Regions from separate parts of the Candidatus Enterococcus mangumiae genome, predicted to be linked through region 2. Evidence: predicted binding sites of a transcription regulator. Region 2 holds the regulator's gene; the other holds the start of a gene.
The links. The regulator HrcA, encoded in region 2, represses chaperone genes, less so after heat shock. The targets are predictions, from matches to a motif close to TTAGCACTCNNNNNNNNNGAGTGCTAA.

Region 1 (16,674 bases), 770 kb from region 2:
CGACTCATTTCATTTTTATTCATATATAATTCAAATTGTCCGTCTTTCAAGTCAAATTCTGTTAACGTGGATTGATCAAATTGACTGACTAATTCTTTGATTTCATTGATCTTCAACATTATTCCTCCCAGCGTTTCATACATAGCACAGCGTTATGTCCACCGAAGCCTAATGAATTACTCATAGCATAAGATAGTTCGGCTTCTTTGCTTTCATTGATCACCACATTTAAATCAATTTCAGGATCTTGTTTCTCTACATTGATATTTGGTGGAATGAACTGATGCTCTAACGCAAGCAATGTCGCAAGTGCCTCGATACCTCCAGCGGCCCCTAATAAATGCCCAGTCATCGATTTCGTACTGCTGACATAGGTTTCTCTGAATGATTCCCCTAAAGCGATCTGGATCGCTTTTGCTTCTGCTTGGTCGTTGGCAGGTGTACTTGTTCCATGCGCATTGATGTATCCTACTTCTTTCGCATCGATTCCTGCTTCTTCCATTGCTAGTTTCATTGCTTTAGATGCGCCAGAACCATCTGGTGTTGGAGCTGTCATATGGTAGGCATCACAATTTGAGCCATATCCAACGACTTCACCATAGATTTTTGCGCCGCGAGCTTGTGCGTGTTCCAATGATTCTAGAACTAACACACCTGCTCCTTCACCCATGACGAAACCATTACGGCCTTCGTCAAATGGAATCGAACCACGTACTGGATCTGTTGATTCGGATAGAGCAGTCAATGCCGCGAATCCGGCGATTCCCATCTCACAGATCGTTGCTTCTGTTCCGCCCGCAAGGATGATATCTGAATAGCCATGTTTGATATTACGGAAAGCTTCTCCAATGGCATTCGTTCCACTGGCACATGCGGTCACGATCGACGTACAAATGCCTTTAGCACCTACACGTAAGGCAATATTCCCAGCTGCCATATTAGCGATGGACATTGGAACAAACATAGGTGAAACGCGGTTTGGTCCTTTGTCATGCATCCGGATGACTTGACTTTCAATCGTTGGTAATCCACCGATCCCAGAGCCGACAATAACACCAAAACGATCTTGGTTGATTGCTTCTTTTTCGATCCCGCTCATTGCTAATGCTTCCATTGCGGCATAAATACCATAAATTGAAAACATATCCATCCGTTTGCTGTCTTTTTTTACAAAATATTTATCAAAAGGAAAGTCTTTGACTTCACCTGCTAATGTGATACCTGTTTCTGAAGCATCAAATTTTGTGATCGGTGCAATACCATTCGTTCCAGCTTTTAAACTAGCTAAAAAACTTTCTGCATCATTCCCGATCGGTGAAGTGACTCCATAACCTGTGATTACTACTCGATTCATTAATTTTCCTCCCTATCCGTGCATGACCAATCCGCCGTCAACATTGATGACTTGACCTGTGATATACGAACTTTTCGCTAAGAACAGTGCGGCTTCCGCAATGTCTTCTACTTGGCCAAAACGTTGCATTGGAATTTGTTTTTCTGCTTGCTCTCTTACTTTCTCAGATAGGACATCTGTCATATCCGTAGTAACAAAACCAGGCGCAATCACATTACAAGTGATTCCTCTTGTCGCAACTTCTCGTGCCACCGATTTAGTAAAACCGACAACACCTGCTTTACTCGCTGCATAATTGGCTTGGCCTAAGTTACCGATCAATCCAGAAACACTTGAAAGATTGATGATTGCTCCTTCTCTTTTTTTCATCATTTTTTTCAACACGTGCTGTGTCATATTGAAAGTGCCTGTTAAATTGATATCTAAACATTTCTTGAAATCATCTGCATCCATACGTAAGACAAGTTTATCATTAGTAACTCCAGCGTTATTCACCAGAATATCGACAGAACCCAATTGCTTTTCTGCTTCTTTGATCATCTCTCCTGCTTTATCATAATCGGAGATATCGCCTGAGATCCCCACGCACTCCACACCGTATGCCTTGATTGCATCGATTTTTTCGGCTGGGATCTCTCCACGACCGTTTAGGAAGATATTTGCCCCTGCTTTGGCAAAAGCTAAAGCAATGGCTTCGCCAATTCCTCGTGTACTGCCTGTAATAAACACATTTTTTCCAGTTACGTCCATAACTTGCCTCCTATGACAATTGATTGATTGTTTCTTCGAATGTTTGCTGATTTTCAACACGTGTGACTGCGATCGATTTGTCGATCTTTTTCATAAAACCACTTAAGACTTTACCCGGTCCGACCTCAACGACTTGTTCGATCCCTAAGTCTTTGAGTTTTTCGATACTTTCATAGAAACGAACAGGTTTCATCACTTGTTGTTCAAGTAAAGCTGGGATACTTTCCTTTGTCATGATCTCCGTTGTTGTATTACTGATCACTGGGATCTTAGGTTCCGAAAAAGCGATTTTGCTTAGTTCTTCTGCTAGCTGTCTAGCAGCTGGTTCCAAGATGGCTGTGTGGAAAGGACCACTGACATTCAGTGGGATCATCCGTTTGATGCCTTGTTCTTTTAGTAAAGCAACCGCTTGATCCACTGCTTTTTCTTCACCACCAATGACGATCTGCTGTGGGGTGTTGTAATTTGCTGGTGAAACGATCCCTATTTGTTCTGCCTGTTTACAACAGTCTTCGATCACGTCCGCTGGTGCATTCATGACTGCGACCATTTTTCCACTACCTGTTGGTGCAGCGGCGGTCATGAACGTACCTCTTTTTTCGACTAACGCCACGGCTTCTCTAAAGGAAAGAGCGCCACTTGCCACTAATGCAGAATATTCACCTAAACTAAGTCCCAAGACAGCCTGAGGAGTGATTCCACGTTCTACTAATAAACGATAAAAGGCAATGCTGACAGTCAAAATAGCAGGCTGTGTATAGACCGTTTGATCTAAACGATCATTTGTTGAAAAACAAAGCTCTGCCATATCATAGCCTAAGATCTCACTTGCTTCATCAAAGGTCTTTTTCACGATTGGCTCATGGTAGAGGTCTTGACCCATTCCTTGGTATTGTGCACCTTGTCCACTAAATAAAAATGCTGTTTTCATCATCGTTCTCCTATTTATATTCAGGATAAATATCTTCTTTTCATTTAAAAAAAGGCTAAGACACTCCTTTTTCGGAAAATGTCCCAGCCCCCAACCTAATCTTGATGATTATGCAGTTTGTTTTTCAACATAAGTGACTAAATCTTGAACTGTTTTGATGCCATCTTCTGTTTCGATTTTCACATCAAATTCATCTTCGATCTCGTTGATGATTTGGAATAAATCCAAGCTATCTGCTTCAAGGTCTTCTTGGATGTTTGTCGTTAATTTGATTTCTTCTGCGTCTTTTCCTAATTCTTCCGCAATGATTTCTTGAATTTTTTCGAATACCATATGATAATTCCTCCGATATTGTTTCTTTTTTATATTTTTATTTTTATCAGTTTATAGTTCCATGAGGATACTTCCCCATGTCAATCCTCCACCATAACCTGTAAATACCACTTTTTGTTTTTGTCCTAATGTGATTGCTCCGCTTTCTACTGCCTCATCTAAAAGAATCGGGATGCTTGCTGCGGAAGTATTACCGTATTTATCCATGTTCGTTAGAAACTGCTCTTGTGGGACTTTGACCTTACGAGCAATCTTTTCGATGATTCGCAAATTTGCTTGATGCAAAAGCAGATAATCAACAGCTGTGCCTTGAATGATCTCTTTGATGTTCATCGCAACGTCTCTTACAGCAAAATCAAAAATATCTCGTCCGACCATTTTTAAATAGTAAGAACCTTCTGAATCTTCCGTGTATAAAGGCGAATGATTTGGCAGATAACCGGAAGTGAGGGATTGCGCACGCGAGCCATCTGCCGCTAGCGATTCTCTCAATAATTTTTGTTCTGGTCCGGCTTCTAATAAAATGCCTCCTGCACCATCACCAAACAAAACAGCGGTTGAACGATCTGTCCAATCGATCAGTTTGGATAATGTTTCGCCGCCAATCACTAAACCCTTCATTGAGCCGCAGCGAATCAATTTCTCTGCTACACTCAATGCATAAACAAATCCCGAACAAGCTGCGCTGATATCAAAAGCGATTGCTTTTGTTGCGCCGATCCTACCTTGAACTAAGGTCGCTACAGATGGGGATGTATAATCGGGCGACATCGTAGCTACGATGATAAAATCAAGTTCATTCGGATCAAGTGCTCTTTTTTTTAGCAATTTTTTGGCAACGAGGTAACACAAATCGGAAGTTTCCTGGTCGGTTACACAATGTCTCTCCTTGATTCCTGTACGTGATGAGATCCACTCATCCGAAGTGTCCATCATTTTTGAGAGATCATCATTTGTGATGATTTTTTCCGGTAAGACACTTGCCGTTGCTGTGATCGTTCCAAATTGTTCCATTAAACTTCCTCACTTGTAATCTCGCAAGAAATCATGCAAGTTTTTCAATGCAGACAGCAAAGCTTGTTGTTCGTCGGCAGCCAGACCGTCTATGATGTTTTTGACCATTTCACGATGGAAATGCTGATGCACGCGGTAAAGCAGCTTTCCTTTTTTTGTTAACCCCAGCTTCACCACTCGTCGGTCGTCTTCACTACGGATACGCTCAACATAGCCTTTTCTAACTAACTTGTTGATAGCAGTGGTCAAGGTCCCAACAGTAATCGACAGTTCTTTGGCTACTTCTGAAGTTGTCTTTTTCTTGTACATACCGATTGCCTCGATCGTATGCATCTCTGTAATCGACAGATCTTTGAATTGTGACTTTTTTAATTCGGATTCTTCGATCGTCAAAATATCATTGAAGACACTAACGAGATAATCATTTACTGTATTAAAATCAGGTTCCATGTTCCACCATCCACTAAAATTAGTTTGATTATCAAATCTTTTGATGTTCAAACTATATCTTAACTTTTTTCAAAATGCAACCTTTTCACTAGATTTTTTTGCATTATTAATTTTTTTTAATTTTATTTTCATGACAAAAAGCCTTACTACCAGCATTTGTTTATCAAACAATTAAAATCAGGTTCAAAAAAAATATTTTGATTATCAAAGTATCTCTTTAATTTATTTATAAAATATCATAGCTTATATTGTTCATTTTTGTAAATCTGTTATAATCTTTTTGATTTCAATTTCAACTAGAGGAGCACTTATGCAACCAAAAGAGAAAGTAAAAAACCTCCCTTTATTACCTGGGGTTTACTTAATGAAAAATAGTGAAGGAAAAATCATTTATGTAGGTAAAGCGAAAAATCTAAAAAATCGTGTAAGTACGTATTTTTATCAAAATAAACAACACTCAAAAAAAGTCTTGCGCTTAGTTCGTTCGATTGCCGATTTTGAGGTCGTTGTCGTCGATACAGAACTAGATGCTCTATTGTTAGAGTGTCAATTGATCCAACACTATCGTCCAATCTACAACCGACAAATGAATTATTTCGATAACTACAACTACTTACATATCCAACCTGATGGCCTTTCTCTCACGAATGTGCCCACTGCAAGAACTTACGGTCCGTTTCGACTTTACAAAAAAATGCCGAGTATCCTTCGCATCATCGAAGAAAACTATCAAATGCCGTGGCTTTCTGAAATCAGTCATTTAGCCTTACAAGCCCAACTTCCAGAATTGAAGGATTGGACTTTTGAACAAAAGAAGAAAGAGATCCAAGGGTTGTTACAAGGGAGAAATAAGAAATTGATCAGCTATTTAAAAAAACGTCAATTGCATTTCATTGAACAACTAAATTTTGAAAAGGCGGCTATTCTTCAAAGGGATATTGAATTGGTCACCTATTTTACACGTAGAATCCAGGAACAAAAAAAGTTTTTGCGTACGCCGAAAATCACGCTGAGCATGCCGTTAGCTAGCGATGAATCCAAGATGAAGCATTTCCTGATCTGCTATGGTCAAGTGGCTGATACAGCGATTACAGAGCCAGGACAAGCACCTCATTTTTACTATGAAAAAGATAATACGTTGTCACTCAAGCGTCAACTATCTCAAGCGGAAATCGATCCTGTTCAGATCTTGATCAGTTATCAGCGTAAATTAGTCAAAGCCGAACAACAAATAAAAAAAGAGTCTGGAATCCAACCAATCGGCTGAATTCCAGGCTCTTTTAGCTAGCTCGAAATCTTATTGAATCAAATCATAGATCTCCATCGCAACGATATCGACATTGTCGAATTCGTATTGTTGATGTGTGTCTGTCTCAGTAAGTTCAAATGTTTCGGTCGCTTTATCATAAGTCACGGTACATTTTTCTACGCCTTCTTTTTCAAAGCGACGAACTTGCAGTTCATTGTCTGCTGATTCGACCATAGCCTCCAGTCGTTTAATGATTGCGACTAATTGTGAATGTGCCATCGGAGGTCCTCCTTTTCTTAGTTCTGTTATATTGTATCAAAAGCATCGTCGACTTGCATTGATTTTCTCCAAAAAAACTGGTTTTTTAAGATTTTTTTTTCGGCTGCTTTCCATCTTCCCACCAAAGCTTGATCAACGCTTGTGTTCCGTCATTCTCAAAACCCTTTTCCGCTAGCTGTTCATATAGTTTTCGGGCTTCTTTTGTCGCCGGTAAATTCAGTCCTAATTTTTCTGCTTCTGCCAAAGCGATCGTCAAATCTTTGATAAAATGTTTGACAAAAAAACCAGGCGAATAATTTTCCTGTAAAATACGTGGCGCATAATTGCTCAATGACCAATTGGCTGCACTGCCACCTGAAAGTGTAGCGATGACTTTTTCTAAGTCTAAACCAGCTTCTTGCGCATAAACAAGCATTTCTGTCATGCCAGTCATCGTACCAGCGATCATGATTTGGTTTGCCATTTTTGTATGCTGCCCTTTTCCAGCTGAGCCATGCAACGTAAATGTCGTTCCAAACTCTCGGAATAACGGTAATATTTCCTCGTAGACATGCTCTTTTCCGCCGACCATGATCGTCAAAGTACCATTCTTAGCACCTAGATCGCCCCCTGAAACTGGTGCATCTAATGCTTCTGCTCCTAGCTCTTGCGCGCTTGTTGCAATCTTTTCTGCAAGGGTTGGAGTGCTTGTCGTCAAATCGACGACTGTCTTACCGCTCAATCCAGCTCGGAAAATCCCTTTTTCACCATAATAGATTTCTTCTACATCTTGAGGATAGCCAACCATCGTAAAGACGACTTGGCTTGTTTCAGCTACCTGTTGCGGACTATCCGCCCAAGTTGCTCCTTCTTCGACGAGTGGTTCCGCTTTTGCTTTTGTGCGATTATAAACAGTAAGTTCATGACCTGCTTTTTGTAAATGACGAACGATCGCAGTTCCCATAACTCCTGTGCCGATAAAACCAATTTTCATCTTGTGCCCTCCTAAACGATAAAATCCTTGTTTCTATGCTAGTATACGCTAGAAACAAGGATTTTTTTAGAATTATTCACTGTTTTTTTATCTTTTGAAGGAATTTAATTTAATTTTAATTCGTTCGATCGATGCTTCTTCTTCTTTTTTACGCATTTCTTCTTTGTAATAAACAAGCATATCTTCATAAAATTCGATCATTGATTGGCCGAAATGAGTAGCTGAGATCTCAAAAAGTTTTTTCTCGAAGATTTCTGGATCTTTTTCTACTTTGCTTTCAATATAATCAATAAGTGCAGGAGCAAAGTCTTCATCTCGTTCAAATGTTCGTCCAAGAGAAGCATGATCAAACAAACGATTCAAATAATCGTTTCCTTCAACAACACATGGTGTACCAGCCGCCATTGCTTCTGTGTACGTCAATCCTTGCGTTTCAGAGGTAGAAGCACATACGAAATAATCAGCCGCACGATAGTAAAATGCGACATCGTTATTATCGACTTCTCCGGTGAATTGAACTACTTCATCGAGATCCAGTGAGGTGATCAATTCTTTTAGTTGATCTACATAAGGACCTTTACCAACAATGACCAAGCGTGCCTCAGGATACTTTTCAATGACTTCTGGAAACCCTTGGATCAATGCTTGGATATTTTTTTCATAAGAAATCCGACTCAAAGACAAAATCATCAAACCATTTTCTTTGATCCCTAAAGATTCACGTAACTCGTTGGTTTGTTCTTGTGTGATTTCTGGACGTTTGAACTTATCAATGTCGATCCCTGTTGGTATCACTCGCAATGGCGCTGTCACGCCATAGCTACGCAACGTTTCGATCACACGTTCACTCGGACAAACGACACCTGTCGTATGATTCACAAATAACCGTGACAAGTATTTGACATGGGATTGTCGAATCACTTTTCCTTTTGCAATGTAGTGGAGATAATCTTCGTACATCGTGTGATACGTATGGATCGATGGGATTTTTAATTTTTTGGCCACCATCTTTCCAAGAATGCCAGCACCAAATTCAGTGTGCGTATGGATCAGATCTAATTCTAACTCTTTCGCTACTAAATAGGCATACCACATTCCACGTACCACGACTCGTCGTTCTTTGAATGATACAAATGGAACACTCGGCATACGGATCACATCTTTTTCTAACTTGTCTGCATTAGGGTCTGTTGTCGTAAATATATAGACGTCATGCCCCATTTTTTCGAGTTCTTCTTTCAATGTCTTGATCGATGTAGCTACGCCACTTACCTGCGGAAAATAGGTATCGGTAAAAAAGCCGATTTTCATCTTTTTTCGCCTCCAAACTACCTTTTATTTTGATTCTTCCATTTGTTCACTTGAAGAATCAGATGCTTTCAACACTTCTTCATAGACCGATTGAAGCTGCTCACCAATTCTTTCAATACTTCGTTCTTCAGCTGTTCGATAGCCAGCTTCGACTACGCTAGGAACTTCTTGTTGTACGATTTTTTGAATCAGTTCACAAAACTCTTCATTGTTTCGTCCCATATAACAATTTTTTTGATCTTCGAGCCAACCTTCATAGACAGGGATATCACGTACTAACACATTTTGTTTACTTGCTAAAGCTTCAAGCACTACGATTCCTTCTGTTTCTTCATAAGAAGGGAAAAAGAATAAATCCGCTCCTGAATAAGCGCCTTCGATGATCTCGCCTCGAATGTAGCCTGGAAAAATAACATTATCAGGATGATCTTCTTTTACGATTTTACGGATGTTGCTTGGGATCGAATACATTGGCACATGACCAAACCAGATAAATGTATAGTCTGGCATCTGTTTTGCTATTTCAACAAAATCAATGATCCCTTTTCTAGCAAAAAAGAGTCCAACACAAATGATTACTTTTTGGTCAGGTAACAGATTGAAATACTGCCTAAATTTTTGTTCTTTGACAGGATCAGGTTGATATTTCTCTAAATCGATCCCGTTGGAGATTGATTGGATAGGCAAATCGATCCCATAACTTTTCAGTAATTTTTTTGAATAGGGAGTTGGTGTGATCAAGTAATCCGCCTTTTCATACAGACCAACTAAATATTTTTTTACTAACGGCGATAATTGATTCGAACCGATAAAGGAATTACGAAAATCCTCTTCTGTTGAATGCGCATGATATATAATTTTCTTGCCGTTTCTACGCGCTTTATTGATCATATTATGACTATTGATACCATATGTATTGATGTGCAAAATATCATAGTCTTCCTTACTATCTAAAGTATAGGAGATCCCTACATCCTTAAGAGCACGTTTTTGATGATCAAGTGCACGACCAATGCCGGACTTAGAAAGTATCTTCTCACTTTCAAAATATAGTAATACCTTCATCTATGTTGCCCCCTTACTCTTATATTATAACACAGCCTGAAACCTGTCACTCAACCTTAAGTCCGATTTTTTCCCAACAAAGTTGTAAGATAGCGCAGAATTTAATTTTGCTTATTGCATAAAAACAAAAAAACAGGCACAGCCAAATACTGTACCTGTTTTAAAAAATCAAGCTAGATATTCATTGACAAGCTCTACGACTTCTTCCATTGTATCGCACTCATTAAGCGCGCGATCCGCTAGTTCAGCCATTTTGCTTGTGTCTAAACGTTTCATCAAGCTACGTGTTTTCAAGATCGATGTTGCACTCATTGAGAACTCATCTAATCCCATACCAACAAGTAAAGGAACAGCCATTTGATCGCCGGCCATTTCTCCACACATACCAGCCCATTTACCTTCAGCATGTGCTGCATCAATGACGTTTTTGATCAAACGTAGGATTGATGGATTGTATGGTTGGTACAAGTATGAAACACGTTCGTTCATACGGTCAGCTGCCATTGTGTATTGGATCAAGTCGTTTGTTCCTACTGAGAAGAAGTCAACTTCTTTAGCAAATTTATCCGCAATAACGGCTGCAGCTGGAATCTCGATCATGATCCCTACTTGGATCGAATCAGAAACTTCAATGCCTTCATTTACTAATTTTTGTTTTTCTTCTTCAAAGATTGCTTTTGCACTACGGAATTCTTTTAGTGTAGCAACCATTGGGAACATGATACGCAAGTTTCCATGAACAGAGGCGCGTAACAACGCACGCATTTGCGTACGGAACATGTCGTCACCTTGTTCTGACAAGCTGATACGTAATGCACGGTATCCTAAGAACGGATTCATCTCATGCGGCAATTGCAAGTATGGTAGTTCTTTATCTCCACCGATATCCATTGTACGAACAACGACAGGTTTTCCTTCCATTCCTTCCAATACTGCTTTATAAGCAACATATTGGTCTTCTTCAGTAGGAAAATCTGGTGAATCCATATAAAGGAACTCAGTACGGTAAAGTCCAACTGCTTCGCCTCCATTGTTATGCACACCGACTAAGTCTTTTGGTGTACCAATGTTGGCTGCTAATTCAAAGTGTTTGCCATCGGCAGTCACTGTTTCAGCATGTTTCAGTTTTTCCCATTCTGCTTTTTGTGCAGCATAATCTGCACCGATTTTTTCAAATTCAGCTTTTTGTTCTGCTGTTGGATCAATGACTACATCGCCTTCGATTCCGTTAACAGCTAACATTACGCCTTCTTTCACTTTCGCAGTGATTTCTTTTGTTCCAACGATTGCTGGGATTTCAAGAGAACGAGCCATGATCGCAGAATGCGATGTACGTCCACCGATATCTGTTACAAAAGCTTTTACGAAGTTACGATCTAATTGTGCAGTGTCACTTGGCGTCAAATCATGTGCCACGACAACTACTTCTTCATTGATCATTGAAGGGTTTGGTAAAGTCACACCTAGTAGATGTGCTAAAATACGTTTTGCAACGTCACGAATATCTGCTGCACGTTCTTGCATGTAAGCATTATCTTCCATTGCTTCGAACATACCGATATACATATCAGTTACTTCTTTAAGAGCAGATTCAGCATTTACGCTGTTATCTTTGATGTTTTGTTTGATTTGACCTATCATTTCAGGATCTGAAAGAACCATTAAATGTGCGTCAAATACTTGCGCTTCTGCTTCACCTAAGCTTTGCGCTGCTTTTTCACGAATTTGTTGTAATTCTTCAGTTGATTTTGCTAAAGCACCATCTAAACGAGCTTCTTCAGCTGAAGTATCCTCAACTGTCGTCTTACTGAATGATAAATCCGGTTGAACTAGCAGGTAAGCTTTTGCAACGGCTACTCCGTCACTAGCGGCGATCCCTTTTAGCATTTCAACCATTATTCAGATAAGCCTTCTTTCTTCATTGTTTCAACGATAGCTGCCATAGCGTCTGCTTCGTCAGCACCTTCAGCAGTGATAGTAACATCAGAACCTTGACCTACACCTAAAGACATTACGCCCATGATAGATTTTAAGTTTACTGATTTACCTTTATACTCTAAGTTTACATCAGAGTTAAATTTGCTTGCTGTTTGTACTAATAGTGTAGCTGGACGTGCGTGGATCCCAGTTTCTGCTACTACGTGAAATTCTTTCTTTTCCATATTAATCGGTCTCCTTTAAGTGAGTGTTGTTTTTATGTGAGGGTTTTCTTTTTTAGCAATCCATGATAGAGCTAAGCAGATGAACCCTTTCATCTGTAAAGATTACCATTTTTTTTCCTTAGTTACAACAGTTTTCATTTAAATTGAGAGAAATTCCAGTAAAGTATCTTGCTGATTTATCTCATGCTTAGTTTCTATTCCTTCTGTTTTGATAGAAACCTTGTTTTTTTATCTTCGCTTGATCTTCATGATACTATTCTTCCTATAAAGTATTCGTTTTCTGTATTGTGAATTCTGAAAATTATCAGCAAATGAGGCTTGACGCCTACCTGATTTAATTTTTTCCACGATCCAAAGAATCAATTACTTGCGTCTCAGCAAAAATTCAGTATAATTAAAACAAATGGTCAGTAATGGTCAATTGACTTTGACTTTCTCAATGGGTTTGATCAAGTGTTATTCTTTTACCCAAAGAAATACGCGAGGTAAAATAGACCTATCGACCAATGTTTGAAAGGACGTGAATATTTTATGCTTTGTCAAAACTGTGGAAAAAATGAAGCAACGATTCACTTATATGCGACTGTTAATGGGCAACGTACACAACTTGACTATTGTCAGAGCTGTTATCAAAAAATCAAAAATCAGCAAAATGGAGGTCTAACGAGTATGGCTCAAAATGATCCATTTGGCTTTGGAAGTCTGGACGATCTATTTCGTTCGATGTCTCGTCAAATGCAACAACAAGGCAACTTTGAACAAACACCACCTACCCAATTCGGCGGGAACAATAATTTCAACGGGGGGCAACCACCTCAAGGACCAGCTTCGGATGGGCTTTTAGGAGAATATGGGATCAATATCACAGAAGAAGCACGCCAAGGCGAAATCGATCCTGTTATCGGTCGCGATGATGAAATCAAGCGTGTGATCGAGATCTTGAATCGCCGCACCAAAAACAATCCAGTATTGATTGGCGAACCAGGTGTTGGTAAAACAGCTGTCGTTGAAGGACTTGCACAAAAAATCGTTGATGGCGATGTCCCACAAAAACTGCTGGACAAAGAAGTCATTCGCTTAGACGTCGTTTCACTTGTCCAAGGCACAGGGATCCGTGGTCAGTTTGAAGAACGTATGCAAAAACTGATTGAAGAAATCAGACAAGCCGAAAATGTCATCCTATTTATTGATGAAGTCCACGAAATCGTTGGGGCTGGTTCAGCCGGAGATGGCAATATGGATGCCGGCAACATTTTAAAACCTGCGTTAGCGCGTGGTGAATTACAAATGGTCGGTGCAACTACATTGAATGAATATCGAATCATCGAAAAAGACGCAGCGTTAGAACGACGCATGCAACCCGTTCGTGTGGATGAACCTTCCGTAGATGAAACGATCAGCATTTTAAAAGGACTACAAAATCGTTACGAAGATTATCATCATGTCAAATATACGGATGCAGCGATCGAAGCTGCGGCTAGATTGTCGAATCGCTATATCCAAGATCGCTTTTTACCAGATAAAGCCATCGACTTGCTAGATGAAACAGGCTCTAAGAAAAACTTGACGATCCAAATCGTTGATCCAAAAACGATCGAAAAGAAATTGGAAGAAGCAGAAGAACAAAAACTATTAGCTTCTAAAGAAGAAGATTTCGAAAAAGCGGCTTATTACCGCGATCAAATCAATAAATTGAAAAAAATGCAAGAACGTCAACTTTCAGAAGAAGAAATTCCTGTGATCTCTGAAAAAGATATGGAAAAAATCGTCGAACAACGGACAGGAATCCCTGTTGGTGAATTAAAAGAAAAAGAACAAACACAATTGAAAAACTTAGCTGACGACTTGAAGAAACATGTTATCGGACAAAATGATGCAGTTGATCGCGTAGCAAAAGCGATCCGTCGTAATCGAGTTGGTTTGAGTAAGAAAAAACGTCCGATCGGTTCTTTCTTATTTGTCGGTCCTACCGGTGTCGGTAAAACAGAATTAGCGAAACAACTTGCATACGAATTATTTGGATCTGAAGAATCAATGATCCGTTTTGATATGTCAGAATACATGGAAAAACACAGTGTCGCTAAATTGATTGGTTCTCCTCCAGGCTATGTCGGCTATGAAGAAGCTGGTCAATTGACTGAAAAAGTACGTAGAAATCCGTATAGCTTAGTACTACTAGATGAAGTAGAAAAAGCGCATCCTGATGTCTTACACATGTTCTTGCAAATCTTAGATGATGGACGATTAACAGATGCTCAAGGACGTACTGTCAGCTTCAAAGATACGATCATCATCATGACAAGTAATGCGGGTACCGGAAAAGTAGAAGCAAATGTCGGCTTTGGTGCCGCTCGTGAAGGTGTGACTCGTTCTGTCTTGAATCAATTGAACAACTACTTCACACCTGAGTTCTTGAACCGTTTTGACGGCATCATCGAATTTATCGCATTATCAAAAGAAAACTTGATGACGATCGTTAGTCTTATGCTTGATGATGTGAACCAACTGTTAGCTGCACAACAGTTGCATGTTGATGTTCCTACCAATGTCAAAGAAAAATTGGTCGATCTAGGATACGATCCAGCAATGGGCGCACGACCATTACGTCGAACGATCCAAGAACAAATCGAAGACGGCATTGCTGAATTCTATCTTGACCATCCAACGATCCATGATCTTAAAGCAAAATTAGATAAAGACGATAAAATCGTCATCACGTCTAAACCTGAACGTTTAGTCAAAGAAGCAAACAACGAACCGACAGAATAATTTCATGCTAAGAAATCAGCAAAAAATCGAGCGGAGAGTTTGCCACTCTCCGCTTTTATTTTGATTTTTGAAAAAAATAGTAACTAAATTTTCCTAATTCTTTTATTTTTAAAAAGACAAAATGCTGTTCAATTTACTAAAAAAAAATTATACTTAAGGTAAGTTATTTCTTAAATACATAAGAGAGGTGAGCGCCATGAAACTAGTTAATGTAACAAACAGCCATTCACGATTAGTTTTAAATCAGTTGGAAAATACAGATGCACATATGGTCAAGGTATATACTGCCGGAAATACAACTGTTATTTATACAGAAGCTCCTGAGCATAATGAAATCGTCCTAACAAATGAAAACCGTAATATCCAACCAAAAGAAATTGAAGAAATCCAACACTACTTCTTAAAAAAAATCCATGACGCTGAGTACCATCCTGAAGACATCCAAGTAATCGAGTTACCTGGCTTAGTAGAGATCTCTATTCCAAAAAGAAATCTAGATGCACCAATTGCTATGTAGACATAAAAAATAAATCACGAATCAAAAGGGTTTTGTCGAAGTCACTTGGCATTCCCTTTTTTTGTTTCTCCTATTTTCTCCTTCTCTTCCTTTCACGGAGCGATCCGCTTGGATGATCGAACGGATCTCTTGGACGATGCGTTCATTTTTTTCCCAATTCTCAATATCCAGCATTTGACACACTCGCCGCATTTTTGCTTTTTTTCTCTCAATACGCTGCTTTTTCTCCATATCTGTTTCCATTTATTTCCCTTCTTTCTTTGCTTATTTTTTATATATGTACGCAAAAACATTCTAATCTATTTTTTTATTTGATTTTAATTGATTTTTTCAAAAAAACCAAAAAAAGGGTTAAACTTCAACAAAAAAACACACGATCGTTCACTGAAAACGGCTCTTTGTCAATAAGGACTGATGAGTGCAATCAAGTGAAATCCGGAAGAAGAAGTGAACACTTCTTCTCCGGATTTTCTTCGTTATTTGACGTGAATGACTTGATTCGTCAAAAAGATTCGGATGCGCATGTTCTCAAATGATTTAAAGCCATAAGACACTCGTTTGAGTGTTTTGATGTGGGTGTTTTTTGCTTCAATTTTCCCATTAGAGTAAGGATAAATCAAAGAATGACGAATCCCTTCTTCATAGCTCAGAAGATTTTGTAGTTTTAGCCGAAATTCTTTATCTAATGTTTCTGGTAACTGATGCAAGAGAGTGAAAAATGACTCGTGGTCTTTGTCACGAAAGGCATCCGCTAGTTCATGGAACGCTTGATAGGCGACTTTCAAGGCAGTTGAAGCACTTAATAAACGGTCAAGCACCATGGCTTCTGTCAGGTAAGGATACTTTGGGGCACGAAAGCTACGCCAAGTTTTATATTCTGTGTGGTTGATATTCTTCCGATTTTTGGTGAGTAAGCGCCAATGGCTTTTTAATTTCCTTGGCATTGTCCGATTGCCCGAAGCAATCAGGCGTTTCATTTCACGGACACGAAAATCTTGGAACGCTTGATTCATGTGTTTGATCACATGAAAACGATCAATGACCAGTTTGGCATGAGGAAATACTTTTTTTGTTAGTTGAAAATACGCCGCATTCATATCAGTAACTAAATAGTCGACGTCAGATGGATTCACACATGTCTGGAAATAAGTGGTCAACCGAGACAATTTTCGAGTGGGTAAGATATCAACTAATTGCCCGGTTTCCCCATCGGCACAAATAAAACTCATCTTATCTTCTGAGGATACATGGGAACGAAATTCATCGACCATCAATACTTTGGGCAGGTGGCGCTTGGCTTGTTTTGGTAAATAGGTTTTTAACGACTTCAAAATACGCGTCACCGTTGGAATAGACACCTGGCAATGCTTTGCGATAAAAGATAAGGAGACCTTTTCGGTGAGTAAAGCAATGATTTTCATTTTTACATGCTCGGCAATCGAATGATTTGGCCGAACAAAATAGCTTTGGGCTGTCCAATGGGTATGGCAGTTTCTACAGTGATAACGTTGTTTCTT
Region 2 (16,674 bases):
GCTTTAGTCGTCGGTGTGATCTTCGGACTATTCAGCGTGTCACCAGTCCGTGCATTGCGAACAGTTGCCAGCATCTATGTAGATATCATTCGCGGCGTTCCGATGATGGTACTTGCCTTCTTCATCTTTTTCGGTTTACCAAGTATCGTTGGCTTTACGATTCCTGACTTTATCGCCGGGATCATTACATTGACCTTAAATGCGAGTGCTTATATCGCAGAGATCGTACGTGGTGGGATCAACGCAGTCCCTACTGGACAGATGGAAGCTTCCCGAAGCTTAGGTCTCTCTTATAACCGCACGATGCAAAAAATCATTTTACCGCAAGCATTCAAAATCATGATCCCATCTTTCGTCAATCAATTCGTTATCTCATTGAAAGATACGACGATCATCTCAGCGATCGGTGTAGTCGAATTGTTACAAACTGGACGGATCATTGTTGCTCGTACTACACAAAGTACGTATGTCTACTTGATCATCGCAGTGATGTACTTGATTTTGATCACTGCATTGACAAAATTAGCGAAAGTTTTAGAAAAGAAGGTGAAATAAGATGACAGAAAAAATCTTAGTCGAACATCTTGTAAAAAAATACGGAGACAACACAGTCTTAAATGACATCAACGTATCAATCAACGAAGGCGATGTCGTCTGCGTGATTGGCCCCTCCGGTTCAGGAAAGAGTACTTTTTTACGCTGTTTAAATCGCTTAGAAGATCCGACATCTGGTGATATCATCATCGATGGCGCTCATTTGATGGATAAAAACACAGACATCAACTTAGTGAGACAACACATTGGTATGGTGTTCCAGCATTTCAATCTTTTCCCGCACCTTTCTGTTTTGGAAAACATCATTTTGGCACCTATGGACTTGAAGAAGTTGTCACGTGATGAAGCAGAGAAAAAAGCAATCAAATTACTTGAAACTGTTGGTTTGGAAGATAAAAAAGATATGTACCCAGATAACTTATCTGGCGGACAAAAACAACGGGTTGCCATCGCTCGTGCGTTAGCAATGAACCCTGACATCATGTTGTTTGATGAACCTACTTCAGCCTTGGACCCAGAAATGGTCGGCGATGTGCTGAACGTAATGAAAAAATTAGCCAAACAAGGCATGACAATGGTCATCGTAACCCACGAAATGGGCTTTGCAAAAGAAGTCGCTAACCGCGTGATGTTCATTGATGGCGGAAACTTCCTTGAAGACGGCACACCACAACAAATCTTTGAAAATCCACAAAACGAACGGACGAAAGACTTTTTGGATAAGGTGTTGGATATCTAATCGAAGAACAAAACTCCTGAAAACATCTGGAAAAACCAGATATTTTCAGGAGTTTCTTTTTATTGATTTTTAGCTAATGTTATATGATCAATCGATACCCATCCTTGCGCTTTGGCATTGACATAAATGCCAATTTCACTCGTACCAGAAGTAATTGGAATATCTTCGATCATCACCTTTGTCCATTCGCCACTTTTACTGATCGTAGCATTCAGCTCTTTACCACCATGATTTTTGATATACAACTGACTAGTGCTCAACTCTCCACCTGCCATCGTATAAGCAGTTAATGTATAGTTTCCCTTGCTTAATCCATTAACCGTTTGATACATCGACATTTGATACGCTTGGTCATCCCAAAATGTTGCTTTGTACGTTCCGGAAAAACCACCAGTTTCAGTTTTAAACGTATCGATTGCTGCACCATTACCTCGCCACACAGACCAGTTCGCCGGTGTATTCGTGAAGCCATTAAGTTCAAAACTTGGATTTTTGAGAATATTTTGCTGTCTTCCTGCTTCTTGAAACGCCTTTAAGCTAGGAAGTGCTTGTCCATTGAAATCAAACATCGCCTGGTTGTCCCACTCATTGCCTGTTTGAGATTGTACACCCAAATAGTTCATTCCAGCAGCTGTTGCCCAAGAGACATTGCCGTTATACCATAAAGGTTCCCAATAGAAAAAGCCATTTCCTTTTTCGTTTGGCACCGTTTGAATGCGTGTCACCAAATCATTTAAATATTCTCGTTGACCTGCTGGTGTTGCCGCATAACCTCCTGCAATTTCTTGTTCTGGTCCAAAAGCATTTGGCATATTATCCGCATTGGCAGTCGTGTGTCCATACGCAGTCTCTACCACGTTGACTTCTTTATCATATCGTGCACTGATCATGTTCATCGTCGTTTGTAATGCATTCATTGAACCATGCCAATAAGGGTAATAGGAAAGACCGATCAAATCGTAATCTACCCCGCGTTTCGTAATTTCATCAAACCACCAAGTAAAGGCATCCGTATCTCCACCATCGGCTAAATGGAGCATGATTGGAGTATCAACAGGTTGCGTTTCCCTCACTCCACGAATCCCTGATTTCAAGAAAGTCGCCAAACGATCAAACTCTCCTCCACCTTCCCCCCATGATTTCCCATCAGGCCAAAGCATCCCACTGTTTAATTCATTTCCGATCTGGATCATGTCAGGATATACGCCGTTGTTTTTCATCTCCGTCAAAACACTTTTCGTATAATCATATAAGGCCGTGTCAAGTTGTTCAAAATTATACTCTTTCCACGCTTTAGGGACATTTTGTTTGCCTGGATCGACCCAGAAATCACTATAATGAAAATCAAGTAACACTTTTAACCCTAAATTTTTTGCGCGTCTTGACAAAGCAATCGTTGTTTTCAAGTCATTTGTGCCTGCACCGTAAGAATTTCCCTGCTCATCATGTGGGTTTTGCCATAATCGCAAACGAACATAATTGACCCCATTATTTTTTAAAATTTGCAAGGCATCTTTTTTTACACCATTTTCGTAATAAGACGCTCCGGATTTTTCCATATCAGCTAAAATCGAAACATCTGCTCCGCGAATCAATTCTTTCGCCTCCCCTTGATTTGTTCCGAATATGAGACTTGCTAATGACACAAGCAACCCTATGACCAACACAAGCCAACCCTTAACTTTGTTCATCCTACGATCTCTCCTTTGATTTAAAATTGATCTAAAACAAACCTTACCGCTTTCTCAGGATCTCTAGTCAAACCAATATATTCTGCACCTTTTGTAGCAATCAATTTGATACCTAAACGATCTGTATCCTCCTTAATGTCTTCATAGTAAGATTGGACTTGTGGCGCCAAAACGATCATGTCAAAATCTGCCATCATTTCATAATGAGAGCCGTAAGCACCTGCTAAGGCACTGATTGGTGCATGAAATTCTTTTGCACCTTCTTTCAGGGCATTGGCAAGCATTGCGCTCGTTCCTGCACCTGCACATAAAACTAATACGTTAATTTCCTTTCCTGTTTCCACTAAATCAGCATTCTCCGTTGCAAGAACTTGGTTACTTGGAATTGTAACAGTCACTTTCGTTTCGTTTTCTTCCGACTCTACTTTCTCCGCTTGTTGCGCTTCTTGGTCAACTAAAGTCGCATCATATGCCTTACAAAACGGGAAATAAATTGCAAAGTCTACGAGAATCAACAGGGCAGCTAATACAAAAGCTAAGACCCCCATCCCTGTCCCTAAAACTAAACCAATTGGAGCCGGCGTTGCCCAAGGTAAGACATACATAAAGCTATTCATCCCAAACACATCAACGAAAAACTTAAACAAGCAAACGTTTACAATCGGAGTCACTAAAAACGGAACAAAGAAATAAGGATTTAAAATCATTGGTGCGGCGAATAATAATGGCTCATTCACTGCAAAACTGACTGGAATCACGGAAGCTTTCCCCACTGCTTTTAATTGTTTCGATTTCGCAAACAACAAAAAGATAAATGGAACAACTAATGTTGCACCAGTGCCACCCATCGTTCCCACGAAATTTCCTAGACCAACAGTCAATACGTGAGAAGCTTGTTCTCCTGAATTGAACAGCTGTAAGTTTGTTTCAACATTCGCATAAATAATTGCGGCAATCGCAGGTTCAACAATTGATGGACCATGCACTCCGACAAACCAGAAAAATGCCATTGCTCCCCATATCACAGCAATTCCTAAATAACCATCCGCAGCAGTAAACAATGGTTGCAATAATGTGATGATTGCTTCTGCAAACGAAATTCCAAAAAAACTACGCGCAGCTAGATCGACCAACACTGCCGCAAATACAGAAAAGGAAAACGGAAAAATATCTCTGAATGTTTGAGAAATCGTTCCAGGCACTTCTTTTGGCATCTTGATCGTGATGTCTTTTCGAACACAAAATTTATAAATATTAACGGTAATAAATGCGGCGATAAACGAAGCCAGTAAACCCTTTGTTCCCATATATTCTGTAGAAAAACCACCTTCGATCGGTGAGACACTCAATAAAAGGAAACTAACTAAAGAAGCCAACATCACTGAGGTAGTATTAATGATTTTGTTTTTTGGCATTCTTCGGTTCATCGATTCAGCCAAACAGCGTGCAGTAGTTGTGGATACTAAAATGCCGACAACCCCCATCGAATAATTGTAGATCTTCCACAACCATGTCGATACATCTTCAGGCCACTGAAAACCAAAAATCTCAGGGACTGCCGCAATCAAGATAAAGATACTTGAAAATAAAATCGCTGGCATCGCTGTTAAAAAACCATCTCTTACTGCACCCAAATATATATTACGTGAGATTTTCTCAAAGATTGGTTTACCCTTTTCGATTTGCTTGATAATCCCATTCATGCTTTTCACTCCTAGTGATTATTTGTTTTATAAAGCTCAATAAAATCTTGGATCAAATCTCTTAGCAATAGAGTAGTCATCAAGTGATCTTGTCCATGGATAAAAATAAACCCCATATCCATGTCTTTACCCGAAGCTTCTTCAGCCAAGATTTTAGTTTGTGAATTGTGCGCCAACGTCAAGTTTTCATCTGCATCCTTCAGCGCTTCTTCTACACGATCAAACTTGCCTTGACGAACTTCCCTTAATAATGTTAATAATGTACTTCGTGCATCTCCTGAGTATGCCACGATCTCAAAACCTAACATTTGTAACTCTTCTTTATTCATCTTTCATTCCTCCAACTTAAATGATTGTCTTTGTTTCACTCACAAATTTATACCAATAGGCTGATTCTTTCGGGTAGCGTTTTTGCGTTTCAAAATCGACATAGAATAGCCCATAGCGTTTGTTATAGCCATTTGACCAAGAAAATAAATCCATTAGTGACCATAAAAAATATCCCTTCACATTGACACCATCAGAAATTGCTTGACTCAACGATTCTAAGTAGACTTTTAAATAGTCGATCCGTGGTTGGTCCATGATCACGCCGTCATCGAATTGGTCTTTGAACCCCATCCCATTTTCAGTAATATAAATTTTATTGTAGTGGGGATAATCTTTCTTGATCCGTAGCAATAAATCATATAGCCCTTCAGGATAGATCAACCAATCCCAATCAGTTCTTGGAATCCCTTCTTTATAAATCCGTTCACCAATACCTTTGACTTTATAAACTGAAGTTCCTTTGTCTCCAGTCCCGTTATGATGAATCGCATTTTCTCCATGATACGCTTTGACAAAGTGACACTGGTAATGATTTATCCCTAAATAATCATTGCGATCGGATGCACGTTTCATTTCTATCAAGTCTTCTTCAGGAAAGTCAAAGCTTGCTCCATTTGCTTCACAAATCTCAACAAGTGCCGAAAGTGTTTCTTTTGAATAATAGCCTAAATAAGTGGCATCTAATAGAAAACGAATCGATAATGCATCATCTAAAAAAGCTGCATGTTGATCTTCCTCAGATTCAGATGCTGGATATTTAGTTTCTAAGGAATGAACAACACCGATTTCCCCCTCATACCCATTGTCTTTGAACAAATTCACTACTCTTGCGTGCGCATACATCATATTGTGTAGGCAAGCAATGATCTTTGTAAAATCATAGGTAATACCGGGAGGGAATATTCCTAGTAGATACTGATTCGTTGCTACCGGATAAATTTCATTGAAAGTACTCCAATACCGAACTTCTTTAAATTCCTCAAAACAAAATTTAGCATATTCAACAAACGCTTCTACATTATTTCGGTTCAAAAAATCTCCTTGATCGAATAAAACTTTTGGTGTGTCAAAATGATGGAGTGTCACAAAAGGCACTACACCATGTTTCTCGCATGAAGCAAAAACTTTATGGTAAAAAGCAACACCTTCTTCATTGGCTTTACCAGTACCTTCTGGAAAGATACGACTCCAGGCAATCGATAAGCGTAACCCGTTCACCCCAAACTTCTCACATAATTCAATATCTTTTTCATATTGATGATAAAAATCACTTGCTGGATCTGGACTGAATCTTCCTTGCCTCTCTAAAAATTCATCCCACGCAACTTCACCTTTTCCGCCTTCCTTCGTTGCACCTTCTACTTGATATGCCGCTGTTGCACCGCCAAAGATGAAATCTTTCGGTAATTTTAGCATTTCTTCCCCTACCTTCTTTTATGCTATTTATATGACAACACGAATTGTAATCGCATTCAAAACATTTGTCAACAATAACGAACATTTTCAATCATAAAAAAGCACATTTTAGTATTTCTATGTGTTTTTATGTTTGTTTATATGATTGTTAATGTTTATACGTGTTTGTTTCTGTTGACTCGTGTTATACTTTATGATAGATTAATCATGAATTAGGAGTGATGATATGCTAAAAAGAGAGCGCTTACTGATGATTAGTGAAATGGTCAATAAAAAAGGAATACTGACAGTCAATGAAATCATCGAACAATTAAATGTCTCTGATATGACTGTTCGTCGGGACTTAGATGAATTAGAAAAATCAGGAAAACTGCTTCGTATCCATGGAGGTGCGCAAAGCCTAACATATACACTTGATCAAGAATTGTCACATACAGAAAAATCAGTCATGCAAATCAAAGAGAAGCAACAAATTGCCGTGAGTGCTGCTCAACTGATCGACGAAGGAGACACAATTTTTTTAGGCCCAGGAACTACGATCGAGTTATTAGCATCTCACTTGATCCATCGTAAACTGCGGATCATTACGAACAATTACGCCGTTTTTGAAGTTCTTGCTCAAGCAGAAGTACCTGAAATTTTGTTGGTCGGAGGTGACTTCCGAAAAAATACCGGAGCCTTTGTTGGTCCGATCACCAACGACACTCTAAGAAAACTTAAATTTACTAAATCCTTTATCAGTGCAAATGGTGTCCATAATGAAGCTATTTCAACCTACAGTACTGAAGAAGGCGAAGCACAACAGATTGCCCTCAATCATTCGAAAAATAAATTTTTGTTAGTGGATCATCAAAAATTCAATCGTGATGATTTTTATATCTTTTATAAATTACATGATTTTAATTTACTGATTACTGACACTAATATCAAAGAACATGTGAAAGAGCACTATTCTCAATATGTTCAAATCAAAATCTCAGAAACACTAGAAAATGAAGTTTAGGAGTGAACTTATGAAAGGAATTATTTTTGATTTTAATGGAACAATGTTCCAAGATTCACATCTTCATGAAGCCGCATGGATTCGAATGATTCATCGTTATTCAAAAAAAGAACTTTCTGACGAAGATATCGTTAAAAACATACATGGTCGAACAAATAGTGAAATATTAGCTTATTTTATATCTCCTACTTTAACAACGGATGAAATAGCAAATTTATCGTATGAAAAAGAAGCTCATTATCGTAGCCTTTGTTTAGAAAAACCTGAAGAGCTAGTCCTCACTGATGGCTTGATTGCGACCTTAGATATATTGAACGAACAAAATATACCTATTACGATCGCTACCGCGACAGTTAAAGAAAATGTCGAATTTTATTTCGAGATTTTTAATTTGTCCAATTGGTTTTCTTTCGATAAGGTCGTTTATGATGATGGTACTTTTCCAGGTAAACCACAACCTGATATCTTTATAAAAGCAGCACAAAAATTAGCACTTGAACCTAAAGATTGCCTCGTCATCGAAGATGCATACTCAGGACTTTTAGCAGCCACACGAGCGAATATCGGTATGATCATCGCAATTGATCCATATGGTAAAAATCGTCAATTATTCTCTGCGAAAGAACTGAGAAAAGATAGCATCATTGAGAATTTTGATAACTTTTATTTTAATTTTTTGACTCCTTCAATTTGATAAAAAAAGATAGACGTATAAACGTCTATCTCAGATTGTAGACAAACCTTATGTAAAAATGAGGTTTGTCTTTTTTATATGTACGATTTTAAGAATAAAAGAGAAATTTCTTTGTTTTTCTAAAGAAAAACACACCTTTCCTGCTCGCCCTTTTTTGATTTTTATTAGTTTTTTCATATTTAGACAGGCAAAAGTAAGCCCAATTTTCATGTGCATTTTTTCTATTCCTATTTGATTCGTATAACGTAATCCATGAAATTCCTTTGCTGTACCAAAAATTCGTTCAATTGTTTCTTTTCTTTTTCTATATAGGTCTTTAAAACTTCTTTGATGACGTATTTCCTCACATCGTTCGATTGCTTTCGCCCAAATATGTCTGGTGATGACTTTTGTATGATTTTTTGAATTTGTACAAGTAGATAGAACAGGACAATTTTTACATTCTTCTGGATTACTTTTGTATTCTAAATATCCTTTTCGATTGGTTGTCGAATAAGAGAGGATCTTATCATTAGGACAGATATAACAATCATAGTATTCATCGTAGGCATAGTCGTTCTTCTTGAAATAGCCCGCTTTCGTCATTGGTCGCTTATAAGGGAAAACAGGGGTCAGATTTTCTTCGAGAAGTAATTGTGCGATTGCTGGCGTTTTATACCCAGCATCCATAATCAATTTATCTAAAGTAAAAGCTCCTTTGAGCTTTTTAAATAAAGAAATAAACGTACGACTATCATGTAAGTTTCCTGGGTGGGTCGTATAACCTAGTATCCAGCCGTTTTTATCACATGCCACTTGTGCGCTATATGCAAAAACTTCTTTATGCTCACCTTTATGAAACCAACCACTTTCGGGATCAGTAGTACTTGTTTTTTTCATGGCCATTTTAGTTCCTGCGTTTGTTTCTTTTAAGGACTTTTTTAGGCGTTTTTCTCGATCTTTTTCAATTTCTTTTGTCAATTTTTCCGTATAAAAGAAGGCTTGATCCATCACTTCGACGGATTCTTTCTTGTTTCGATTCGCATGTGCTTTAATATGCGTCCCATCAATAAAAATTTCAGAGGTATCAACGATTCCTTCCGTCATACATTGTGCTAAAATCTCATAAAAGATTTGTTCAAACGTAGTGGTTCCTTTGAACCGTCTCGTATAGTTTTTACCAAATGTAGAAAAATGAGGAACTGCATCTTCTAACCCTAACCCCAAAAACCATCGATACGCGTTGTTCACTTCAATTTCTTTGATGGTTTGTCTCATGCTTTTAATACCAAAAAAGTATTGAATCATCGGTAACTTAATCAGAAGAACGGGATCTAAGCTTGGCCGTCCTTGGGTTTCATCATATTTATCTTTTACCAAATCGTAAATAAAAGAAAAATCAATAAACTGATCCATTTGTCGTAATAAATGGTCTTGGGGAACTAAGTCCTCAAGAGCAAAAAAGCCCATCTGTGCACGCTTACTCATATCTTGTTTTGAGAGCATCGGGTTACACCTCCAATTCATAGTTTTATTTTAACGTATAAAAAAAGACAAAGCACTATAAATAAGTACTTTGTCTACAATCTGAGATAGACGTATAAACGTCTATCTTTTTTATTTATTTACGCTTTTTTCCACCAAAAGCATCTTTTACCTTATCAAAAAAACCATCTTCTTGTTGCTCTTGAACATGCATGCCGCCAGCTTTAGCAAACGCTCGTAAGGCGTCACGTTGTTCTTCATTGAGGTTCTTAGGTGTAATCAATTTCACGCGTACATGTTGATCGCCAGTTGATCCGCCACGCAATCGTGGAGCTCCTTTGCCACGTAAGCGGAAGTTGGTTCCCGTTTGCGTACCCGCAGGGATCTTCAATTTGACATCCCCATGCACAGTTGGTACTTGGACTTCATCACCTAGTGCTGCTTGCACGAAGCTTAATGGCAATTCGTAATAGATCTCTGAACCATCACGATCGAAGATATCACTTTCTTCTACTCGGAAGACTACATACAGATCGCCAAACGGTCCACCATTTTCACCCGCTTCGCCTTGACCAGCTAAACGCATTTGTTGTCCTTCTTCCACACCGGCTGGTACATTGACTTTGACCGTATGTGCTTTTTTCTCATGACCAGAGCCATGACAAGTCGGACATGGTTCTTTGATTTCTTTCCCAGTACCACGACAAACATCACAAGTTTGACGGCTCATCACACGACCAAGCGGTGTTTGACGTTCCACATTGATCGTACCTGAACCATGACATTTATGACAAGTCGTCGGTTGTGTTCCTGGTTTTGCACCATTCCCACTACATGTATGACAAATCTCTTCACGATTGTATTTGATTTCTTTTTCAATACCAAATATTGCTTCTTCAAATGATAAATTGATCGTATATTGGAGATCCGCTCCTTGTCGAGGGGCATTAGGATCAACTGATCTTCCGCCACCGCCGAAAAATGAATCAAAAATATCTTCAAATCCACCGAAGCCAGCGCCTCCACCAGAGAAGCCGCCAAAACCACCAAATCCGCCACCGCCTGCGCCGTAATTCGGATCAGTTCCGGCATGTCCGTATTGATCGTAAGCTGCACGTTTTTGCGGATCACTTAAAATCTCATAAGCCTCTGAAACTTCTTTGAATTTTTCATCAGCATCCGGCTCTTTATTGATATCTGGATGGTATTTCTTTGATAACTTTCGATATGCTTTTTTAATTTCGTCTTCTGAAGCTCCCTTTGACAGCCCCAAGACTTCATAATAATCACGTTTTGTTGCCATAGGCTTTCCTCCTATTGGTTCTCTTCATTTCCACGTCGTTTGTTATCATATCACACTTTGATCGAAACAAAAACCGGAAATTTTGAAGTATCGACTAAAGAAGAAAAAATCGATCATTGATTTCTATGGCATGAAGAAAAGAAAGTATTTCTCTCCTTGATCCAAAGAAAATCCACAACTGATGACTTATTCCTTTACACTAGTGATGCTTCAATACTCAAACTAAATTCTCCCCTCGGAAATAAGCCGAAGAATCGCGAAAATATGAGAAGCTATTTTCGAATTCTTCGGCTTATTCTAAAGCGGGACTTGACCTCTTTAGGTGAAACTACATGAACTGATTATTTTTTGTCGTCATCGACTTCTTCAAAATCAGCATCTACGACATCATCCGCTCCGCCTTGTGCTGCTTCAGGATTTTCTTGCGCTTGTTGTTGTGCAGCTTGTTCATATAATTTAACTGTCAAGTTTTGCACGATTTCATTCAATGCATCACGTTTTGTTTTCATTTCTTCGATGTTGTTTGCTTCTACAGCAGCTTTCAATTCATCACGAGCTGCCTCCGCTTTTTTCACTTCTTCTTCGTCAACTTTACCTTCTAATTCTTTCAAAGTCTTGTCAACTGAGAATAGTAATGCATCGACATCGTTGCGTAGATCAACTTCTTCTTTACGTGCTTTATCTGCTTCTGCATTTGATTCAGCATCTTTTACCATACGTTCGATTTCTTCGTCTGTTAAACCTGAAGAAGATTTGATCGTGATTTTTTGTTCTTTTTGTGTACCTAGATCTTTTGCAGATACATTCACGATACCATTTTTATCAATATCAAATGTTACTTCGATTTGTGGGATACCACGTGGTGCAGCTGGAATATCTGTCAATTGGAAGCGACCTAATGTTTTGTTGTCCGCAGCCATTGGGCGTTCCCCTTGCAATACATGAATATCTACAGCAGGTTGATTATCCGCAGCTGTTGAGAACACTTGTGACTTACTTGTTGGGATCGTTGTATTACGATCGATCAATTTTGTAAATACGCCACCCATTGTTTCAATACCTAAAGATAAAGGTGTTACGTCTAGTAAAACAACGTCTTTCACATCACCAGTGATAACGCCACCTTGGATCGCAGCACCCATTGCTACAACTTCATCTGGGTTTACTGATTTATTTGGTTCTTTACCTGTTTCTTTTCTTACAGCTTCAACAACTGCAGGAATACGAGTTGAACCACCAACTAGAATAACTTCATCGATTTCTGATTGAGATAGACCAGCATCTTTCAATGCTTGACGTACAGGAACTTTTGTACGTTCTACTAGATCAGCTGTCAATTCATCAAATTTCGCACGAGTCAATGTCATTTCTAAATGCAATGGACCTGCATCGCCTGCTGTGATAAATGGCAAGCTGATTTGAGTACTTGAAACACCTGAAAGATCTTTTTTCGCTTTTTCAGCAGCATCTTTCAAACGTTGTAAAGCCATTTTATCTTGACCTAGATCAATGCCGTTTTCTTTTTTGAATTCAGCAACCATGTGATCGATGATTTTGTTGTCAAAGTCATCCCCACCTAAATGGTTGTCTCCAGCAGTAGATAATACATCGAATACGCCATCACCTAATTCAAGGATCGATACGTCAAATGTACCACCACCAAGGTCAAATACTAAGATTTTTTCATCGCGGTCAGTTTTATCTAAACCATAAGCAAGTGCTGCCGCAGTTGGTTCGTTAACGATACGTTCTACTTCTAATCCAGCGATTTTACCAGCGTCTTTTGTTGCTTGACGTTGTGCATCATTGAAGTAAGCAGGAACAGTGATAACTGCTTTTTCTACTTTTTCACCTAGATAGTCTTCGGCAAAACCTTTGATGTATTGTAAGATCATTGCTGAGATTTCTTGAGGTGTATATGATTTACCTTCAACATCTACTTTATAACCAGCTTCACCGATGTGGCGTTTGATTGAAGAAATCGTGTTAGGGTTTGTCACTGCTTGACGTTTTGCTACTTCCCCTACTTGGATCTCACCATTTTTAAATGACACAACAGAAGGTGTTGTACGATTTCCTTCTGGGTTTGCAATGATTTTTGCTTCGTTTCCTTCTAATACAGCTACTGCTGAGTTTGTTGTACCTAAGTCAATACCGATAATTTTACTCATAATAAACGTCTCCTTATCTTATTACAAAGTTGTTTGTTTCTATTCCATCATGACTTTATTGTGCGACGATGACCATTGTTGGTCTCAATACGCGGTCATGTAATTTATATCCTTCTTGTAGCACTTCAACGATCGTATCAGCCGGTAAATCATCCGTTGCCGGTACCGTTTGAACTGCTTGATGCAATGTCGGGTCAAAAGGTTCTCCTTTTGCAGGGATTTTTTCGATCCCTTCTTCCTTCAACGCATGTTTTAAACTTTCAAGTACCATCTCGACACCTTTTTTCAAGCTTGCGCCTTGTTCATCCGAAACTTCTGTCGCTAATGCACGTTCCAAGTTGTCGATCGAAGGTAACAATTTTTTCGCTAAATCTTGTGAGCGGTATTTTTGCAGTTGCTCACGTTCGTTTTTACCACGATTCGCCATATTAGCGATTTCTGCTCGTGCACGTAAAAACTTATCTTCCATTTCATCAAATTCAGCTTGGAGATTCGCAAGTTCGTTTATTTCTTCCTCTTCTGAAACTTCAACTTCTTCTGTTTCTGGATCAACCTGCGTATCATTCAATTCCTGATCTAATTCTTCCTGGTTTTCTTTCATGATGCAGTCTTCCTTTCCTTATTCAGTCAGATGCTTGATCGCTCAGTTCGAAAAAGAACGATCAGTCACTTTTTCGATTGTTAAAAATCCGAACGGTCAAGCGTGCGGTAATAATCAGCAAGCTTGTACGCCAATTCTTTTCGATAGACATCCACGAGGCCTAACATTTTTGAATAAGGCATACTAGTTGGTCCGAGCAATGCAATCGTCCCACGTCCATGGCCAACGATTTCGTAACTCGCTTGGATCATACTCATATTTTGCAATAGATCATTGCCTAACTCCGAACCGATCTTGATGTGTATCTTACTATCCATCGGTACGATCATCTGTGTCAGTTCGTAAGTATCTGTCATAAATGAAAACATTGACTTGAACTGATCCACATCTTGCAGTGGTTCATAATTTAGCAGATTCATTTGGCCACTTACATAAACTTTATCTTCAAACGCATGACTCAAAACTGTGTCGAAGAGATTAGACATCCCTTCTGTCGTTTGGAAATACTTATGTAAGATCATCGGAATCTCCGTACGCAACTTATTGTATACGGTCACTAACGGGTCACCGACCAAACGATCATTGACAATACGAACCATCTTCTCTAAGTCCTGACTACCTAAGTTTTCAGGAAGAGTAAAAACCTGACTTTCCACATTTCCATTGTCTGTCACCACGATCGCAATGACCTGACGACTATTCAATGGTACGATGCGAAAACCGGTCAAACGGCGATCTTTAATCTCGGGTCCTAACGAAAAAGTAGTGTAACTAGTCAACTCAGATAAGATCTCAGCTGATTGCTTGATGATTTCGTTGATTTCATGGAATTCCTTGTTTAAAGACTGTCGAATTTGGTGCAAATCATCATTTGCTACACGAGCAGGTCGTAAGAGATGATCCACATAGTAACGATAACCCAGCGCAGACGGTATACGTCCAGATGAAGAGTGTGTCTTCAATAAAAGACCCTCATCCTCTAAAGCCTTCATATCATTACGGATCGTCGCTGGACTTGCCTCGACTCCTTCCGCCATTAACGTTTTGGAACCAACGGGCACCCCACTACTCGTATAGTTTTGGATGATCAGACGTAAAATATCACTTTGTCGCTGTGTCAACATCTTTCTCACCTCTCATTAGCACTCTTATCTTCTAAGTGCTAACCCACTTATAAATATAGCAAGAAGACCAAAAAGTGTCAAGGAAAAGAACCCACTTTTTTAGCACTCTAACATACAGAGTGCTAACCAATTAATGATTGACTCAAATCCCCTTAAAATCAAGCTTTCTCTCCGTAAAACACTTAGTAAATTTGTTTTTTTATCTATCGGTTATAAAAAATTTAAACAATCAATTAAACACTCGGCAACTCTTTATCCAATAAAAACCGCTCGAATACATTATTCCCCAAAAAAGTTCCCTTTTGTGTCAAATACACTCGATCCTTTTCATTCACTAATAGATCTTCCTCCACTAATTCGTCAAGGACAGATTGATACAACGATTCAAGCGATTGGCCATAACGTGCTAAAAAGTGTTGCTTTTCAATGCCCACTTTTTTTCTTAGCCCAAGAAACATCTCTTCTTCGATTTGATTCTTTCGTGACAACTCTTCTTTTTCCAAAACAGGCAATTCACCTTCACGTAACGGACGTAAATAATGTTGGATCGGCCCCTTGTTGCGATACCGAGTATGGTCCAAATAACCACTTGCTCCTGCACCAAATCCGAAGTAATGGTCATTATTCCAATACATCAAATTATGTTGCGATTCGTGACCAGCTAAGCCAAAGTTGCTGATTTCATATTGATGACGTTGATGTTTCTCCATCGCCTCGATCGTTTCTTCAAACATCCGAGTCTCCGTCTCTTGATCCGGCAGCTGCAATCTCCCTTGCCGAACCCAATTCATGAACATCGTTTTGTTCTCTAAAATCAATGAATATAAGGAATAGTGTGGCAAGTCTAGTGCTAATGCCCGCTCCAATGTATCACGATAGCCTTCTAACGTCTGTCCAGGCAACGCATAAATCAAATCAATGCTGACATTCGAGAAATTTTCCGCCTCTAAAAAACGCATCGTTTCATAGACATCTTCTGCCGTATGCTTTCGCCCAATCTTTTTTAATAAACGATTATCAAACGTTTGGACACCCATTGATAAACGATTTACTCCGTAATTCTTCATAACTTGTAACTTTTCTCTCGTCAAATCACCCGGATTCGCTTCAACCGTAAATTCTTTTCCTTCATTAAAAGGTAAAATCTCTCTTGCGCCAGACAGTAACCGATCTAGCTGCTTCGCCGATAACGAAGTCGGTGTCCCACCACCAACATACAAAGTCTCCAACTCATTGAATGGACGGCGCGCCATCATAATCGCCATTTCTTTTAACAGCATCTCCACATACTCATCGACCGGCTGACCTTCAAGAAACACTTTATTGAAGTCACAGTAATAACAGATATGCTCACAAAACGGGATATGGATATAAGCAGAAACCTTATGTTCTGCGGATTTGTTTGTTTCTTTCATTTGATTTTCTTTCTCCTTACGTCAAAAAGTCGTACTGCTTTTCGACCACTCTTTAAACGGTGTTCAAGTGCCAACTCCTTGAAATAAGCTAGCAATTTTCAAAACATGAAAAGCTGTTTCGAAAATTGCTTTCTTATTATCATCGGAGCTAACCGGCACTTTCACGACCTCTTATATACGCATACTAAACGTATTTAACAAACAAATCCACTAAAAAATCCAAGAATCGATTTCTTGGATTATTTTTTCTTTAGTTGTCGTGGAGACTTGGCTGTAAATTTCCAGTGTGGTTTTCATGATTACTCGGATAGAATAGCTTTTGAAAGTTCATTATTTCATTCTGTTTAAAATCATATACCCTAATGTAGAATCATCTACTTATCGAGACCATAAAACACCCATCAATGATTGTAAAATAACCAATAACGTTCAATGACGCCTTTAAATTCCTTCGTAGGATATTTC

Region 1: the regulator HrcA is predicted to act here: its motif matches at 12,305-12,331, upstream of DOK79_RS10785 (ATP-dependent Clp protease ATP-binding subunit).

What each region holds. Positions count from the first base shown of each region.
Region 1 is NZ_CP147250.1:2,258,883-2,275,556, reverse strand. It holds gene accB (acetyl-CoA carboxylase biotin carboxyl carrier protein) at 1-116, opposite strand, end outside; gene fabF (beta-ketoacyl-ACP synthase II) at 119-1,354, opposite strand; gene fabG (3-oxoacyl-[acyl-carrier-protein] reductase) at 1,367-2,104, opposite strand; gene fabD (ACP S-malonyltransferase) at 2,115-3,035, opposite strand; gene DOK79_RS10835 (acyl carrier protein) at 3,144-3,368, opposite strand; gene DOK79_RS10830 (beta-ketoacyl-ACP synthase III) at 3,420-4,382, opposite strand; gene DOK79_RS10825 (MarR family winged helix-turn-helix transcriptional regulator) at 4,392-4,832, opposite strand; gene DOK79_RS10820 (GIY-YIG nuclease family protein) at 5,143-6,099, shown strand; gene DOK79_RS10815 (YkuJ family protein) at 6,130-6,360, opposite strand; gene DOK79_RS10810 (NAD(P)-dependent oxidoreductase) at 6,446-7,333, opposite strand; gene DOK79_RS10805 (glycosyltransferase family 4 protein) at 7,421-8,644, opposite strand; gene DOK79_RS10800 (glycosyltransferase family 4 protein) at 8,669-9,709, opposite strand; gene ptsP (phosphoenolpyruvate--protein phosphotransferase) at 9,878-11,605, opposite strand; gene DOK79_RS10790 (phosphocarrier protein HPr) at 11,605-11,871, opposite strand; gene DOK79_RS10785 (ATP-dependent Clp protease ATP-binding subunit) at 12,403-14,640, shown strand; gene DOK79_RS10780 (DUF1827 family protein) at 14,837-15,157, shown strand; gene DOK79_RS10775 (flagellar motor switch protein) at 15,179-15,400, opposite strand; gene DOK79_RS10770 (ISL3 family transposase) at 15,634-16,674, opposite strand, start outside.
Region 2 is NZ_CP147250.1:3,027,353-3,044,026, forward strand. It holds gene DOK79_RS14350 (amino acid ABC transporter substrate-binding protein/permease) at 1-555, shown strand, start outside; gene DOK79_RS14355 (amino acid ABC transporter ATP-binding protein) at 557-1,294, shown strand; gene DOK79_RS14360 (glycoside hydrolase family 53 protein) at 1,354-2,985, opposite strand; partial or broken gene DOK79_RS15535 (lactose/cellobiose PTS transporter subunit IIB) at 3,006-3,317, opposite strand; partial or broken gene DOK79_RS14365 (PTS transporter subunit EIIC) at 3,413-4,688, opposite strand; gene DOK79_RS14370 (PTS lactose/cellobiose transporter subunit IIA) at 4,700-5,017, opposite strand; gene lacG (6-phospho-beta-galactosidase) at 5,034-6,434, opposite strand; gene DOK79_RS14380 (DeoR/GlpR family DNA-binding transcription regulator) at 6,661-7,437, shown strand; gene DOK79_RS14385 (HAD family hydrolase) at 7,448-8,131, shown strand; gene DOK79_RS14390 (IS1182 family transposase) at 8,180-9,616, opposite strand; gene dnaJ (molecular chaperone DnaJ) at 9,732-10,898, opposite strand; gene dnaK (molecular chaperone DnaK) at 11,240-13,069, opposite strand; gene grpE (nucleotide exchange factor GrpE) at 13,125-13,670, opposite strand; gene hrcA (heat-inducible transcriptional repressor HrcA) at 13,751-14,794, opposite strand; gene hemW (radical SAM family heme chaperone HemW) at 15,028-16,209, opposite strand; gene DOK79_RS14420 (hypothetical protein) at 16,611-16,674, opposite strand, start outside.